Regions from separate parts of the Lutispora sp. QWL-02 genome, predicted to be linked through region 2. Evidence: a T-box and tRNA genes for the amino acid it is inferred to sense, from the RefSeq annotation. Region 2 holds a T-box; the other holds one or more tRNA genes.

Region 1 (7,713 bases), 2.2 Mb from region 2:
GTGATATGCTTCGCCGCGGATCTCAAAATCATCAAGCTCATAAACCATGGGCAAATATTTCTTGCCTTCACATTTCTTCATATTATCATATTCCCTGGTGATGCTCAACATGGATCTGCTGATTTTAAGAGCAACCAATCCTCTTTTTTCATGCGCCGCAAGATATATTTCCCCGACACCTCCATTGCCTATGAGCCTGATGATTTTATAATTGCTTTTATACCAGCGGCCGGTTATCTTCTTGTTTATGATATTATACATAATGAGCTTGAGCAGGAGCTTCATCTTCCAGCATCAGTTCCAGGGCGGACAAAATGGCAGGTCCTGTAGGAGTCCCTCCGCCGGCCTTTAAAAGCTTCAGTCCTTCCTTCAGAACCGATATTTCAGATGTAAATTCACAGGCTATACCGACTGATTGGCTGTCATCTCCCGGATACGAAATCAAGGCTACCTTGCTCACGCCTTTGCGGTGGCTCAATGCCTCCATCAAATCAGTAATACAGCTTTTGGCCAGCTCCAACTTATTGGTCATGCTCTTGCTGGTATCCAGCACTATGGCATAAAGCAAATCAACTCTCTCTCCGTAGTTTTCTATGAATTCCACAACCTTCATCCTGGATTTCGGTTCTATATTCGTCATATCCTGACCTATGATAGTTTTTAGTTGCCTGCTCACAATGCATTCCAGGGTATGGTTTACGGTTTTTTGAGTCATAGCCTGAAGAGTCATGCTCAGATTCCTGGGATAGCAATAATCGCTAAGACCTCCCCCTGCTTTGGATATGGCCTCTACCTCCATCACATCCTTCTCGTCTTTTCCTTCGCCATCGATTATGCCTATTGCGCTTACCGTGATCCCTGATGCTTTGGCTTTGGCTGCCGCTTCCACCGGGTTTATGCCTATGTTTGACCTTCCGTCTGTAATGATTATCATCTGTCTTATGATTCCGCAATCTCCATCCATAATAAAACCTCCTTTTTCTGTACTTATTGCCAAAAAAGGAGGTTTATATTCACATTCTATGCGGATTTCCAGAGCTTCGCTACCAATACGGTCATATCATCGGTTCTTTGGCCCTTGGATTTCTGGAGACAATTCTCCATTATGGCATCCGCCATTTTTTTGGGATTTCTTGTATCAATATTATATATCATATCTCCCAGCCATTTTTCCTTGTCCAAATCCTTAGCGTTGGCTTCCAGCACCCCGTCTGTAATCATGACTACAAAATCCCCATCGCCGATCTTCCTCCTGTTGAACTCAACATCTATCTTATCAAGTATGCCGGCAGGCAGAGAGCTGTTCTTGATTATATCCACATGATCCTCGTACTTTATAAAGGTTGATACGGCTCCTGCCTTTAAAAACTCCACCTCTCCATTGTATTGGTTTATTATGGTCATATCGACGGTGGCGTAATTCTCATCATCGGATTTTATCAGCAGAAGCGAATTCACAGCTTCCAAGGCTGTATTCTGATCATAGCCTGCGATCAAAAACCTCTCGAGCAGATTAAGGGCCATCCCGCTTTCCATGGCCGCTCTGGGTCCGCTGCCCATTCCGTCGCTCAGTATCATAAAAAACTTTCCATCCTTAAGCTCCATCATGGAATAATTATCTCCCGATACGGAAGAAGAGTTCTTTTGCATCCTGGCAATGCCTGTGGCAATACAATACTTATGAGCTTCCCTTAATCTCAGGGTGCATGTGTCCCTCCCCGAAAGGGCACAGGCCGCATCATATTTGACAAAATGCTTGCCTGTAATATTTCTTATCTCAGGGAGAAGCTTGTTCATGCACTCCTTTTTGCCCTTGCAATTTTTGTGCCTTATATCTATTTCAGTGCTGTACTTGTCGACGACTACGGTCACATCTTCAAGGCCTATACCCAGCTTATCCATATGAACGGCAATCTCTTCCTCCAGCTCTTTATCAAACTCCAGATTTGCATTGAATTTATTGGCCAGCCCGCTGATGAGCTTTGAGGTCTCTTGCATTTGACGGCTCAATGCATGCCGGCTGCTATCCACCTTCTTTTTCCATGCAATGGTATGCCTGTATATATCGTAATGGTATTTAAGCCTGCTCCATACTTTTTCAGGAAATAAGCATTTATTTATGATCTTTATACCCTTATCTCTCTCATCATAATTGCCGCTTTCTATTTCGGATAAAGCATTGAACATTTTTTGATAGGTGCCGTAGAATTCCTTTTTCCAGCAGGTATTATACATACCGCAGCCGTGGCATACATCCCTTACCACCTTTTCCAAGATCTCCGCCGCATCCAATTGAGAGAAATATTCCTTTCCTCCGAGACCGGCACTCATGGAAACAGACAGCTCCCTGAATACTTGGGATATCTCGGACAGCCTCTCTACAGTATAGTCCTTTACTCTGCTCTCTTCTCCTTTTTTCCTTGAAGAAGCGGCAGTATATCCCCATTTATGAGAAAATAATTTTTCTATCTTCTTATCAGGGATAAGCATGAATATCAAAGCAGCAGCCAAGATTTCTTCCAGCCTTATGAGAACCTCCGTCGAACCGTTTATATAGAAGGTCATGACGGCATTCCCAAGGATAAATCCCAGCACCGACATGAACCGGCCATAAGGTTTGAAGGCGGCCGCCAAAACTCCGCAAATTCCGTATACTCCGATTGCAGAAGGATATATATCACCGGACAGGGCTTGCAAAACTCCGAAAACAGTGCCTGATGCAGCTCCGGTTCCTATATTGCCGAAATGGGACAGCAGCAGGATTATTGATATGGATATGATGTTTTTAACCGACAGCTGCCAGATATGTACTGAGGCTCCCAAAAAAGCCGAGGTTATGAGCAATGAGGCAGAGATTATCTCCTCAGCAGATATTTTAGTCCTTTTTTTTATGTTGATGAAAAAGGAGACAGACTTGTCATAAATATTTATCAATGCGCACATCATGACGGATTCTATGATTATCATGAGCATGTCATAGAGATAATAATCTTTTATATAAAAAATAAAAATTCCTGCAGTCAGATTGGCCAATGGAGCAAATATGCTGAAAAACATTTTCTTATTAAGCCTTGTCCTCTTTATGATCAAATAAAAAAACAGCAGTACAAAGATCAGGATAATGTTTTTTAGCAAAAGTTCGGGACTATTGAGGCTGAATGAACCTGCAAGGATGCTGGTGCATATGACATAGGGACTCACACCGTTTATCATGGACGCACATAATAAAGCCATTGAGAAAGGATTTAAGAAATCCAGTATAACTATCCTCCCCATAAAAAATCCGAAAAAAGCCCCGCCGGCAATCAGCATAAAACCACTGCTCTGTGCAATAGCCCTCAGCTTGGGCATCGCTTTCTTCCCGGGAGCAATCAGATCTACCAATATACCCACCACCTGTTATTTATTAAATCAAGCTTTTGTGCCAACCGCTTCAATTTTATGATTCTGCAAATACTATGAAGTCTTTATCTTTAATCCTGTAAAGTTTATATTACCAAAAGCTGGCTGAAATATTTGTCAAGTTAGGTTTGGGCGGGAAAAAATATTTGTGACAAGTTAAACAACGAAATGACATAATCTTAAAATAATGCGACAAAAGAGGAGACGGAAACCACTGAAAGACACGGAATTTTTCACGGAAAAACACGGAAGGATTTTTTGTGAAGTTTCAGTGACTTTTCGTGTTTGCCGTTCCCCATCGCATTTTAAAACTAATGCGCCGGATTACTCGAGGGGCTGTTGACTCTGCTGCTGATTCAGGCTGTTGCTGCTGTTCAGATAGTTCAGGCGGTTGTTCAGATACATCAGATGCTTATCCATATCTACCTTCATTTCCTCATATTTTTGTTTTGCGGTCTGATCTTCAGTAGACTCGGCCGCCATCGAATAAGTGCCTTTTGCAGCCTCTGCTGATGCTATGGCTTTCTTTAAATCGCTTTGCACTGTCATTTTCAATTCACCTCATTTTAAAATTGATTTCATTAGATATTCTGTTTATTTAGCGAATTAATATGTAGAACATTTTTTGATTTTTTATGAATAAAATGCATTTTATTAAAAAAAGACTTTACAGTCCTTTTAATGGGGATTTCCCATGCATAATAAAAAATATCGCAAAACTTGCGATATTTTTTATTGAATCTTCTATTTTACGAGAAATTCTAAAATTTCTGCCGCATTGGTATCAGGCTTTGCTTTCGGAAAAACCTTCATAACCTTTCCTTCTTCATCGATTATATAAGTTGAGCGCACTACGCCCATGCTTGTTTTGCCATAAATTTTTTTCTCCTGCCATACACCATATGCCTGAATTGCCTTGAGCTCCGGATCCGATAACAGGATAAAAGGCAGCTCATATTTGGTCACAAAGCTCTGGTGGGATTTTTCACTGTCCTTGCTGATGCCTATGATCACAATATCATTGTTCTTAAAGCTGTCATATAAAGCTTTAAAGGCTTGAGCCTGGCGTGAGCATCCGGGAGTATTATCCTTGGGATAAAAATACACGACCACCTTTTTGCCTCGAAAATCAGAAAGGCTTACGGCATTGCCATCCTTGTCATTCAATGTAAAATCAGGTGCTTTTTCTCCAATATGCAACATAGCTTTATCTCCCTTACTTCTTTATTAGCAATATTATGGCATTTTTTATACCATACTTCAAGATTATGGAGCAAAAGAAATCTATACTTCCCTATAAATTATAAAAAGCTTGCAAAGTTATTTGCTTTGCAAGCTTTGTTTCAAATGGAGCTGGTGGACGGAATTGAACCCCCGACCTGCTGATTACAAGTCAGCTGCTCTACCTGCTGAGCTACACCAGCGTATCTAAATTATTATAGGCTTTATGGTGACCCATGGGGGAATCGAACCCCCGTTACCGCCGTGAGAGGGCGATGTCTTGACCGCTTGACCAATGGGCCATATCTTTTGCTTCAAAAATAAATGGTAGCGGCGATTGGATTTGAACCAATGACCGTTCGGGTATGAACCGAATGCTCTAGCCAACTGAGCTACGCCGCCGTTATCTGATTGTAATGCATCATGACAATCATCTTTTAAATTTTGGTTGCGGGGGAGGGATTTGAACCCACGACCTCCGGGTTATGAGCCCGACGAGCTACCGGACTGCTCTACCCCGCGATGAATACTGGTGCCGGAGACCGGAATCGAACCGGTACGGTCTTTTGGGACCGCAGGATTTTAAGTCCTGTGCGTCTGCCAGTTCCGCCACTCCGGCCAACTGCTCGGCTATCACCGTACAGCGACAAATATAATTATATATGTTTTATCCCCAATCGTCAACAACAATTTTATGAAATATAAAAAAATCCTGAATTGGAGGCTCTAAAAGACTCCGCTGTATTTTATTACCATGCCCTCAAGATTATCATTTTCGCTTATGATGATCTCCTCAGCATTCAGCTTTTCCATAATATATTTTGTTATAAAAATACCTGCAGGTATGATATCGGCTCTTTCTTTCTGCAAGCCTTTTACAACATACCTTTCTTTAACCGACATAGCCTTCAAGTTTTCAAAAATTTTGTTTAAAAATTCTCTGGCTAATATAGTATTGTGAACTATCTCCCAATCATATACTTTCATTTGATGGAAAATCGAAGCCGCAGTTGTCGCGGTACCGCCAATAGCCACTATTCTGCCTATTTTCTTATTTTTCAAAAAAGATAAAGCGTCCCTAAACAAAAGATCCAGATTTTTTTCCAGGGCATTTATATCTGATTGATGGATCGGATTTGTTTTGATAAACTTTTCCGTCATCCTGACGGCTCCTGCATTAATACTGGCAGAATAAAGGATATTCTCACCTTCGCTCAACACCAATTCAGTGCTTCCGCCTCCAACATCTATAACAAGAAGGTTTTCACTCTTCCCGAGGCCATAGGATGCTCCAAACATGCCTATCGCTGCTTCCTCTTCTCCATCTAAAACTTTTATGGTCAAACCGGTTTCATTTTTCACCTTTTCCAGGAAATCTTCTCTGTTGCCTGCATCTCTTATAGCGCTGGTAGCAGCTATTGTAATCCTTTCCGCTCCAAAGTCTTCCGCTTTTTTCATAAAATATTTGATCGCTTCAATGTTTTTCTGCATCGCTTTTTCGGTAAGCAAGCTTGAATGTCCCATATCTTTGCCTATCCTGGTCGTAATAACTTCTTTAGTCTTTCGCTTGAAATTACCTCCTACAACCTCACATAACATCAATCTTATAGAATTAGTTCCCAAATCTATTGCGGCAATTTTACTCATACGAATCTCCTTTATGTTAGTTTTTAAAAACAATACTGTCAGCATAACTGACAGTATCATTGATTATATAATTTTATCTCTGGGCAATGTCTCCCTTGCGGCTATAACCGCCGCTTCTCTTTGACTCTCTATTCTTCATAAATTCCTGAAGCCTTTCCTCGCTCTCCTTCATGAATTTCGAAAGCCTATCCTCAAAGCTTCCGTTCTGGGTCTTCTTAAATTCTTGCTGCCAGTCTATTTCAACAGGCTTTGTGGACTTTTTAATCGTCTGGGCCTGCTTGATCGACAGATTTATCTTTCCGTCTCGGTCTATGTTCAATACCTTCACTCTGACCGATTGTTTTTCTTTTAGATAGCTGTTTATATCTTTTATATACGTATCAGCAATCTCTGAAATGTGGACCAGTCCGGTTTTCCCCCCCGATAGTTGAACAAAAGCACCAAATTTGGTTATATTGGCTACAACTCCATCAACTATCATACCTTCCTCTATAGGCATACTGAAAAAATTCCTCCTTTAATTTGCAATGGGTGATAATTAAAAATAATTTCCAGAAGATATTAGAAAAAAATTACTATAACTAATTACCCCCTTCTTGCAAATTGACATCAGACGAGGACTGATCAACATATACTCTCTCATCGGGCTTAACCAATCCAAGCTGCTCCCGGGCTGCTTTCTCGATATACTCCTTGGTTGAAGTATCCTTAAGCATGTCCTGCAGCTTTTGATTCTCTTTTTTGGCTGTTTGAATTTTCCCGGATATCTCCTGCTGTGATTTTTTCAGCCTGTATATGGTGACTTGCTGGCTGGCAATGGTGAAGGCAGCATAAAGAATAAATATAAACGCAAAAAAATTAGTCCATATTATTTTCTTTTTTCTTTTACTCTTCATAATGCCTATCCTCCCAAATTTCTATAGCCGTTGTTCATCCTCTTTATGATTATCCCTTTTAATTATCAGTTTATAATATTTCTTCGCATCTCTCAATAGTTTTTTAGGCAATAATGCTTTTTTCTTAGTTTTTATTATTTTTGTTTTCAAATATTCCCTTATCTTGGAAAAAGGGCGTACAATAAAATACCATAAAAACCTTAAAGGCAAAATTATCAAACGGCTCCCTCTTTTTACTGCAGCTCTTATGGATTGAAGTATATAGGAAAATAACGCTGCTGCTATTTTGCTGATTATTTTTTCATATAAAAAGAAGCCGACGACGAAGCCTATAAAAACATAAATCCTCAAATCACCATAATTGCTGGAGAATATGGCCCATACTGCTATCATAAGGGTCATCAGCAAAAACAATATATCCCAGAGGGAAGTGATCATCCCTTTTGTTCTGTGGACACCCTTGATCACCCTGTACATATCATACGCTAGTCCGATTATTATCCCGCCATATACAGTAATAGAAAAAACGTAAACTTGAAAATGTACT
Region 2 (7,713 bases):
AATCCAGAAGCATATTACAATCAAAATCTTTTATTGCATGTTTATTTTATCACAATCTTTTTGCTTATTCAATGTATTTTTATCCCATATTGCAACTTATCCTGCAATTTTTATTTTTGATTTTAATTGTTCATTTTTTCTATTTCCTCTTCTATTTGATTCTTGTCAATGCGCTCAAAAAGAATATTTACTTCTCCTAAATTCAATCCGGATAAAACTTCAGTATATTTCCAGCCTAAATCTCCTATCTGAAGCATGCTGTTGAGCTTAGATGATGAAATCGGCAGAAACGGCTCCAGCAGCATTGATAGGTTGGCAATGATCTGAACACATGTGTAAAGTGTTTCCTTGCATCTCTCTTTATTTTCTTTCACCGTAATCCAAGGCTGTTCTTCATCAAAATATTTATTTGCAGAACGTATGAATGAGAATATTGTTTCAATGGCATCTTTAAAATGGCCTTGCTCAATAAAATCTGCCGAAATCGCATATAGCCCTTTTAGCGTTTCTCTTATTTCAGGATTGCATTGACCCTGCGGCACTTTACCATCAAAAAATTTTTGTATAAAAACAAGGCTTCTATTAACAAAATTACCATATGCACCGAGCAGCTCTCCATTATGGCTATTAATAAATTCCCTCCATGAAAAGTCGGCATCTCTCGTCTCAGGGCCATTAGCTATAAAGAAATAGCGAATAGTGTCCGGATCATAGTGCTCAATAAGATATGGTATCCATACAGCCCAGTTTTGGCTCGTGGATATTTTTCTGCCTTCAAGCGTTACATACTCGCTTGATATTATCCTATCCGGCAGGTGAAAGCCGCCATGAGCCTTGAGCAATGCGGGAAGTATGACAGTATGAAAAGGAATATTATCTTTACCATGTACATAATAATGCAAAGACTTTTCAGCCCATATGGACTTCCAGTTCACACCCCGGGCCTGTGCCCATTTTTTGCTTGCCGAAAGATATCCTAATACTGCTTCAACCCATACATATATCTTTTTATTTTCGAATCCTTCTGCAGGGACAGGTATGCCCCATTCCAGATCCCTGGTCACAGCCCTGTCTCTAAGGCCTTCATCAACATATCTTTTTGACAGCCCTATTGCATTGGCTCTCCAGCCGCAAGAATTGGTGATATAGTCATTAATGAACTGCTCCAGCTTTGATAATGCCAAAAAGAAATGCTCAGATGATTTGAAAATCGGGGTTTCACCACAGATTCCGCAGCTTCTGTCATTTAGATTGGCTGGGTCTAAAAGAGCCCCACAAGCGTCACACTGATCACCCTTGGCACTGCTTCCACAGTTGGGGCATTTGCCTATAACAAATCTATCCGGGAGAAATCGATTGCACTCTTCGCAAAAGGCTTGTTCTATGGTTTTACTATAGATATAACCACTTTCCAAAAGATCCGTAAAGAACTCCTGGACAAAATCAATGTGATAAGGGTCATTGGTCTGGGTGTACAAGTCATAAGAAAAGCCTAGTTTTTCAAAGCAAGCCTTAAATTCATTATGATAGCGGTCTGCTATCTGTTCAGGAGATACACCCTCCTTGCTTGCCCTGATCTGAATAGGCGTGCCGTGGCAATCGCTTCCTGACACATAGCACACGTTATATTTTTTCAGTCTGAAATACCTCGCTAAAATGTCACCCGGCAGCAAAGCTGCAATATGGCCTATATGAAGCGATCCATTTGCATAAGGCCAGGCTCCTCCAATAAATATGTCCATTAAAAACACCTCCTGATTTTTTAAGTCGTCTGATCATGTATATAAGAACAAATAAATAAAGCCCTCACCCCCAGGTATTATCCTGGGGACGAGAGCACTATACTCCGTGGTACCACCCCGGTTCGCTGATGACTTACGGCATCAGCCTCAACAAGTACGTCAGAATAATAAATTCTGATTATACTCCGGCACTGTAACGGGTGCAGCCGTCGCAGCCTAAATCCATAAGAAAATCGGTGCGAATGCTCCGAGACCATGTTCACCTGTCTATTCTTTACTCCTTTTCACCAGCCGGAGCTCTCTGCTAAAGTCATCGACGGCTACTCTTCTCTTCATCGCATATATAATATTAACATATTTGTAATATTCTAATACAAACAACTCTATGAGTCAATGGGTCAAGCAAAATTTTTCTGCTTCATGCTGCCGGATTGTTTATAACCCCGATAAACAAAGGGCATGCATCTGCTCCTGTTATTGCGAATATAAAAGGCCTGTCAAGGATCATCTCAGCTGTGCCGTCCGGCCTTGCTGCTCCCACATAATCAATCTTAGTAAATGCAGTAGCTTCGCATCCTTTTTCATCAATAGAGATTGCTGCTGATTGTTTTATCTTCGAAACAAATATGGGCTTTGTTTCAGATAATGGTGTAAAATCTGCTGTTCCGGCTTCAAAAGCGCTTTTAATGCCCAAGCTTTCTACAGATTTCCTCAAGTCAAGCTCTGCTTTATATTTGAACTTAGGAATTTTGAATATGACTTTCCCAAATTGACGCTTCTCTGAAAATAAGGAGTTGACAGCCTCCGACAGTATCTTAGGATCTGATACCATATCCATGGGTGATATTCCTTCATCAGGCAGAATAAACACCATGCTGCCGCCATTTTTAAAAGAAAGGCCGGATGCAGTATAACCGTCTGCTCCCACAAATCTGTGGCTGCCACGAGTCATATTCATGAAATCACAGCTTATAGTGCTTCCATCTTCAAGATGAAAAGTGTCTTTTGCGGTTTTATCGGCATTGAAACTGTCCACCCATTCATCATAAAAATATACGGTATTGAGAAGGGTCATCACCTGTTCAGAATCTATTGGGAAATCATCGGGATCGGTGCCAAGCTTTCCTCCTGTATGCTCTGATACCCATTCGCTGATTTTTCTTGATGTATATTTATCATCAAAATCCACACTGAAAGAATGAGCATAATAATCTGCAGCCATTTTCCCCAAGAAGCTTTTATTGAATTCAATATCTTTATTAAGCCATAATGAATTTGCAAGATTCAACCTTCCAATCTCATTATAAAAATACAATTTGCGGAATAGTTTTCCGGTCTGCTCCCTTATCATATCCATATCATTCATGTTTACTGCTTTTAGGATTTCTTCCTGCGTGCTTCCCTGGGCGCTTTCCGCCATCATTGCAAGGGCCATATACAAGCTCATAGGAGAATATAAAGCGTTTGTTTTTGAATCTTCTTCTCTCAAAATTATTGAGGCAGAATTAAAAGAAAATTCCTTAAGACTATCAATAAATTCTTCATCTATTTCTTCTCGCCGCTTATATTTTTCTTCAGACTCATTAAAACCTATTTTTTCGGGGTATTTGGGCTTCGCAATTATATGATCCGAATTAACGTTACCGGCAAACAGATAAGAGCATAATATAGCAGCAATTACGGCAAAAGCAGCTCCATACCAAATTAAATTATGCGCCTTTCTTCCAGCCCTTTGAGCATTCAACATTTGCCAACCTCCTTTTAATCAATACTTAACCAGTTTGATCTATATAACTTTATTATATCAACATTCACTTACTATTGACGGCAAATAAAGGAAATAGTTCCAACAATAAAACGGCTCCTTGCGGAGCCGCTTTACTATCTATTCCATTTTTTCTCCATTGTCTATTACAATTTGCCCTTCAAACACATATGCATTGTTCATACGCATCACTTCTCTAAAGAAGTTCAGCGGAACAAAAGTCCTTCCTTCAAATGCCTCCGGAGCAGTTCCCAATTGAATGGGGGCGGTTTTCATATAAATATAATTATCTTGGCCTATTTTTAGTGAAATGCCTTTGCCAACCATAATGCTTTTCGATTCGCCATCCCAGGCTACTTCAAAGCCCAACGCTTCAGCTGCTGCGCGGAGCGGGACCATGATAGTTCCCTGTTCATTGGTGTAGGCCCGCGGGCCATCTATTTTCTTGTTATCAACAATGATGTCCATATCCGCCGCATCATCTAATACGATCACCTTTATCGGATTTGTTTGTGCCGGGATGCTTCTTGTAGACGGGCCATATAAAACAACAAGCTTTCTGTTTTCCAGATCACCTTTAAAGCTTTTTCCTGTTTGTGAAATAATTTCTGTAGCATCCGAAATATTTAATTTTAATGTATTATCAGCGCTGACCAAATCTTTGCCAAACATATCGACCTTAACATTTTCAGCTTGGCTTTGAACGGCAACAACTTTGGCATTATATTGGGCCGGATATATCATAATCATTGGCGCATTTGCTTCATAGAACCCTGTGATCACTGCGCCTGTCATAATTTCAGCATTGTTTACAATATATGTATCATCAGATACTATTATGTTTGCTTCCAACCCTTCTTCATTTATAACATAGATCATCTTGGAGCCTTTGACCCCTTCACGATCGGTTATTTTCTTGACCACTCCGGTAAAAGAATTGAAATATGATTGAGGCAGAATTTCCTTGATCTGTTCTGCGTCACTGATGATCCTTAAATCTTCCGGGCCAGCTGCAAAGGCTGTAATTGTTGAAAGCGATAGAATAGATACGGATAAAAATCCTGCAAATACTTTTTTAAATTTCATGATGTATTTTCTCCTTTTTAAATATGTTTTACACTACTTAGACATCATAAATAAAAAAAAGTTCCACACAGCTCCAAAGGATAACTCTGCAAAAAAAATCTCAGCTTATGCGAACATATGTTTGCATAAGCTGAAAAACTTTGGTAAAATTATAGTAAAAGCTGACTATAGAGGTGTATTTTATGAACCTTATAGAGAAAATTAAAATATTATCCGATTCTGCAAAATATGATGTATCCTGTTCATCCAGCGGCAGCGACAGGAAAAACAAAAAAGGCGGAATAGGAAATGCTGCTCCTGCTGGCATATGCCACAGTTGGACTCCTGACGGCAGGTGCGTTTCATTATTAAAAGTGTTGTTTACAAACTCCTGTATATATGACTGCAAATACTGCATCAATCGTTCTTCAAACGATATACCCAGGGCTTCTTTTACTCCCGATGAGCTGGCAAGCCTCACCATCAACTTTTACAGAAGGAATTACATAGAAGGACTTTTCCTCAGCTCCGCGATATGCCAAAGCCCGGACTACACCATGGAACAGCTTTTAAAATCTGTCAAGAAGCTGAGGGAAGAAGAGAATTTTAACGGATATATTCATATAAAGGCTATACCGGGAGCGAGCAATACACTTATAGAGGAGACAGGAAAATATGCGGACAGGATGAGCGTCAATATTGAGCTTCCATCCAATGAAAGCCTTAAGCTTTTAGCCCCTCAGAAGACCAAGGAGTCCATAATAAAGCCTATGGGACTCATTAAATCCGGGATAATTCAGAATCAGGAAGAAAAGCAAAGGTTTAAAAGCGCCCCTAAATTCGTGCCGGGAGGCCAATCCACCCAATTGATCATTGGAGCCACAAAGGACAATGATTTAAAGATTTTGAAGCTTTCGGAATCTCTCTATCATAGCTATGGGCTCAAAAGAGTGTATTACTCTGCTTATATCCCTGTTTCCAAGCACCCCAGCCTTCCTGCGATAAGCATGCCTCCGCTCCTGCGGGAACACAGACTTTATCAGGCAGACTGGCTTCTGAGATTCTATGGTTTTAATTCTGACGAGCTTTTAAATGAAAGGAATCCCAACTTTGACGAGCTGCTGGATCCAAAAAGTGACTGGGCTCTGAGAAATCTGGATAAATTTCCTGTAGAAGTCAATAAAGCGGATTATTTTATGCTGCTAAGGGTTCCCGGCATAGGAGTGAAATCCGCTCAGCGCATCCTCCAGGCAAGAAGGGTTTCTGTCCTTGGCTTTGATGACCTAAAAAAGCTAGGTATAGTTTTGAAGAGAGCAAAATATTTTATAACCTGCAAGGGCAAGTATTTTCCTCAAAAAAGCATTCCGACCAATTCGCTATCAATAAGAAGAAATATACTGTCGGAAGACAATATCAAGATCCATGAGAGTTCGGAGCAGCTGTCCTTCTTTACCCTTTTCCCGGGGATTATGGCTGCTAAAGAAAATATATCAAGGATTACAGGTGAATTATGATGCTCTATTATATATATGACGGCACCTTTGATGGGCTTTTGACAGCTATATACGATGCATATTATGAAAAGGATTTCCCTGAGCAGATTGTCCCTTTAAATAGCTTTACAGATAATTTCCTGATAAGGAGGCATCATATACAGACTGACATGGATAAATCCAGAAAAGTCCACGATGCAACAGTAAAAAAGATATCCAAAAATGCATTGGGCAACATAATGTATGCTTATTTATCAGAGCATGAAAATGCGGGTATTTACATACTGGAGTATCTAAGATTTGGATTTAAGGTGGGAAAGATCGTAGATTCCTACCTGTCCGACGACAGGGTATGCAATATAAACAAGCTGGTTGCAAAAATAAACAGGGAAAAGCATCTGCTGTTGGGAATTATAAGGTTCAGGCTCCTGCAGGACAATATTTATTATGCACCGATAGAGACACAATACAACACTGCGTGCCTCTTAGGAAAGCATTTTGCCGAGAGAATGGCCGACCAGATCTTCGTCATTCATGATATAAAGAGGAACTATGGAGTATTCTATGATAAGACCAAATGGTTTATGAGCGATATAGAAATAAATGGAGGGATAGAATTTCACGAGAAGGAGCTGTTTTATCAGGAGCTTTGGAAGCAGTATTTTGAAAGTATAACTATAAAGGATAGGATAAATCCAAAGCTCCAGGCCAATTTTATGCCTAAGAAATACTGGAAGTATCTGATCGAGATGAAATAGCTATAATTCCCGCTTCATATCATAATAGGCACAGGTCATGCCAAATATTTCAATATCCTTTATATATTTCAGCCCGATTTTTTCTATAACTTTTTTTGAAGCGGTGTTATCAGTCTTGGCAAAGGCGACTATCCTATCCAGCCCCAGCACATCAAAACCAAAGTCCAAAGCCGCTCCGGCGGCTTCAGTGGCATAACCCAATCCCCAATATTCTTTACCGAGAGCATAGAGCACTTCTACTTCATCATTTTGCTTCACAAAATTAAGTCCGCAATGCCCAATCATTCTACCGCTTTCTTTTTCGATTACAGCCCATATGCCGTAACCTTTTTCTTCCCAATGCTTTGACATACCAGCCATAGACTTTTCAACTTCTTCTTTTGTATAGCCTCTCCCTCTCGGAAGCCATTGGCCCACTTCATCCTGCCCCATAATCTTTGAATACTCGTCTATGTCCCCATTTTTGAAATGGCGCAGATAAAGCCTTTCAGTCTCCAATTGATTATTTCTTTTATTTAACATAAAAATCCCACCCTTTCCGGACTGTCATCAATAACCCCTAAGAAAGTGAGCATGATTTCACTCCTCGTTTCATTCTTAAACTCCGCATTCCTCTACGTCTTCAATTCAACCTTATTTCTTTAATCATATAAATATTACAAGCATATTTATATGAGCCTTAGTACAAACTTTCCCTCTTATTATTATATCTTACACAAGATACCAATTTCAACTAAGCTATTGCTTCATTTTTTAAAGTACATAAAATACCTCCTCAACTTCGCTCCATCTATATAGCGAAACTAAGGAGGCATTGCCGTTTAGTTCTTTAAACATAAATTTCTTATTCTTAATTGTTTGGACCGTAATCAACTATCATCCATTTTCCA

Evidence for each region. A T-box is a leader RNA that pairs with one kind of tRNA and senses whether it is charged. The one in region 2 lies ahead of metG (methionine--tRNA ligase), so its partner is inferred to be a tRNA-Met.
Region 1: it encodes a tRNA-Met, which carries the amino acid that the T-box ahead of metG (methionine--tRNA ligase) is inferred to sense. The anticodon was not compared.

Annotation. Positions count from the first base shown of each region.
Region 1 is NZ_CM177762.1:1,164,332-1,172,044, reverse strand. Features, by position in the region: gene AC4HCY_RS05180 (protein kinase domain-containing protein) at 1-285, opposite strand, end outside; gene AC4HCY_RS05175 (vWA domain-containing protein) at 254-964, opposite strand; gene spoIIE (stage II sporulation protein E) at 1,021-3,384, opposite strand; gene AC4HCY_RS05165 (DUF1657 domain-containing protein) at 3,727-3,951, opposite strand; gene bcp (thioredoxin-dependent thiol peroxidase) at 4,147-4,605, opposite strand; tRNA gene AC4HCY_RS05155 (tRNA-Thr) at 4,751-4,826, opposite strand; tRNA gene AC4HCY_RS05150 (tRNA-Glu) at 4,851-4,925, opposite strand; tRNA gene AC4HCY_RS05145 (tRNA-Met) at 4,949-5,025, opposite strand; tRNA gene AC4HCY_RS05140 (tRNA-Met) at 5,069-5,145, opposite strand; tRNA gene AC4HCY_RS05135 (tRNA-Leu) at 5,154-5,242, opposite strand; gene AC4HCY_RS05130 (Ppx/GppA phosphatase family protein) at 5,350-6,270, opposite strand; gene AC4HCY_RS05125 (S1 domain-containing RNA-binding protein) at 6,344-6,769, opposite strand; gene ftsL (cell division protein FtsL) at 6,852-7,166, opposite strand; gene yabQ (spore cortex biosynthesis protein YabQ) at 7,188-7,713, opposite strand, start outside.
Region 2 is NZ_CM177762.1:3,392,492-3,400,204, forward strand. Features, by position in the region: gene metG (methionine--tRNA ligase) at 123-1,742, opposite strand; T-box leader at 1,824-2,087, opposite strand; gene AC4HCY_RS15995 (serpin family protein) at 2,161-3,489, opposite strand; gene AC4HCY_RS16000 (copper amine oxidase N-terminal domain-containing protein) at 3,628-4,593, opposite strand; gene AC4HCY_RS16005 (putative DNA modification/repair radical SAM protein) at 4,776-6,086, shown strand; gene AC4HCY_RS16010 (TIGR03915 family putative DNA repair protein) at 6,083-6,823, shown strand; gene AC4HCY_RS16015 (GNAT family N-acetyltransferase) at 6,824-7,345, opposite strand; gene AC4HCY_RS16020 (hypothetical protein) at 7,674-7,713, opposite strand, start outside.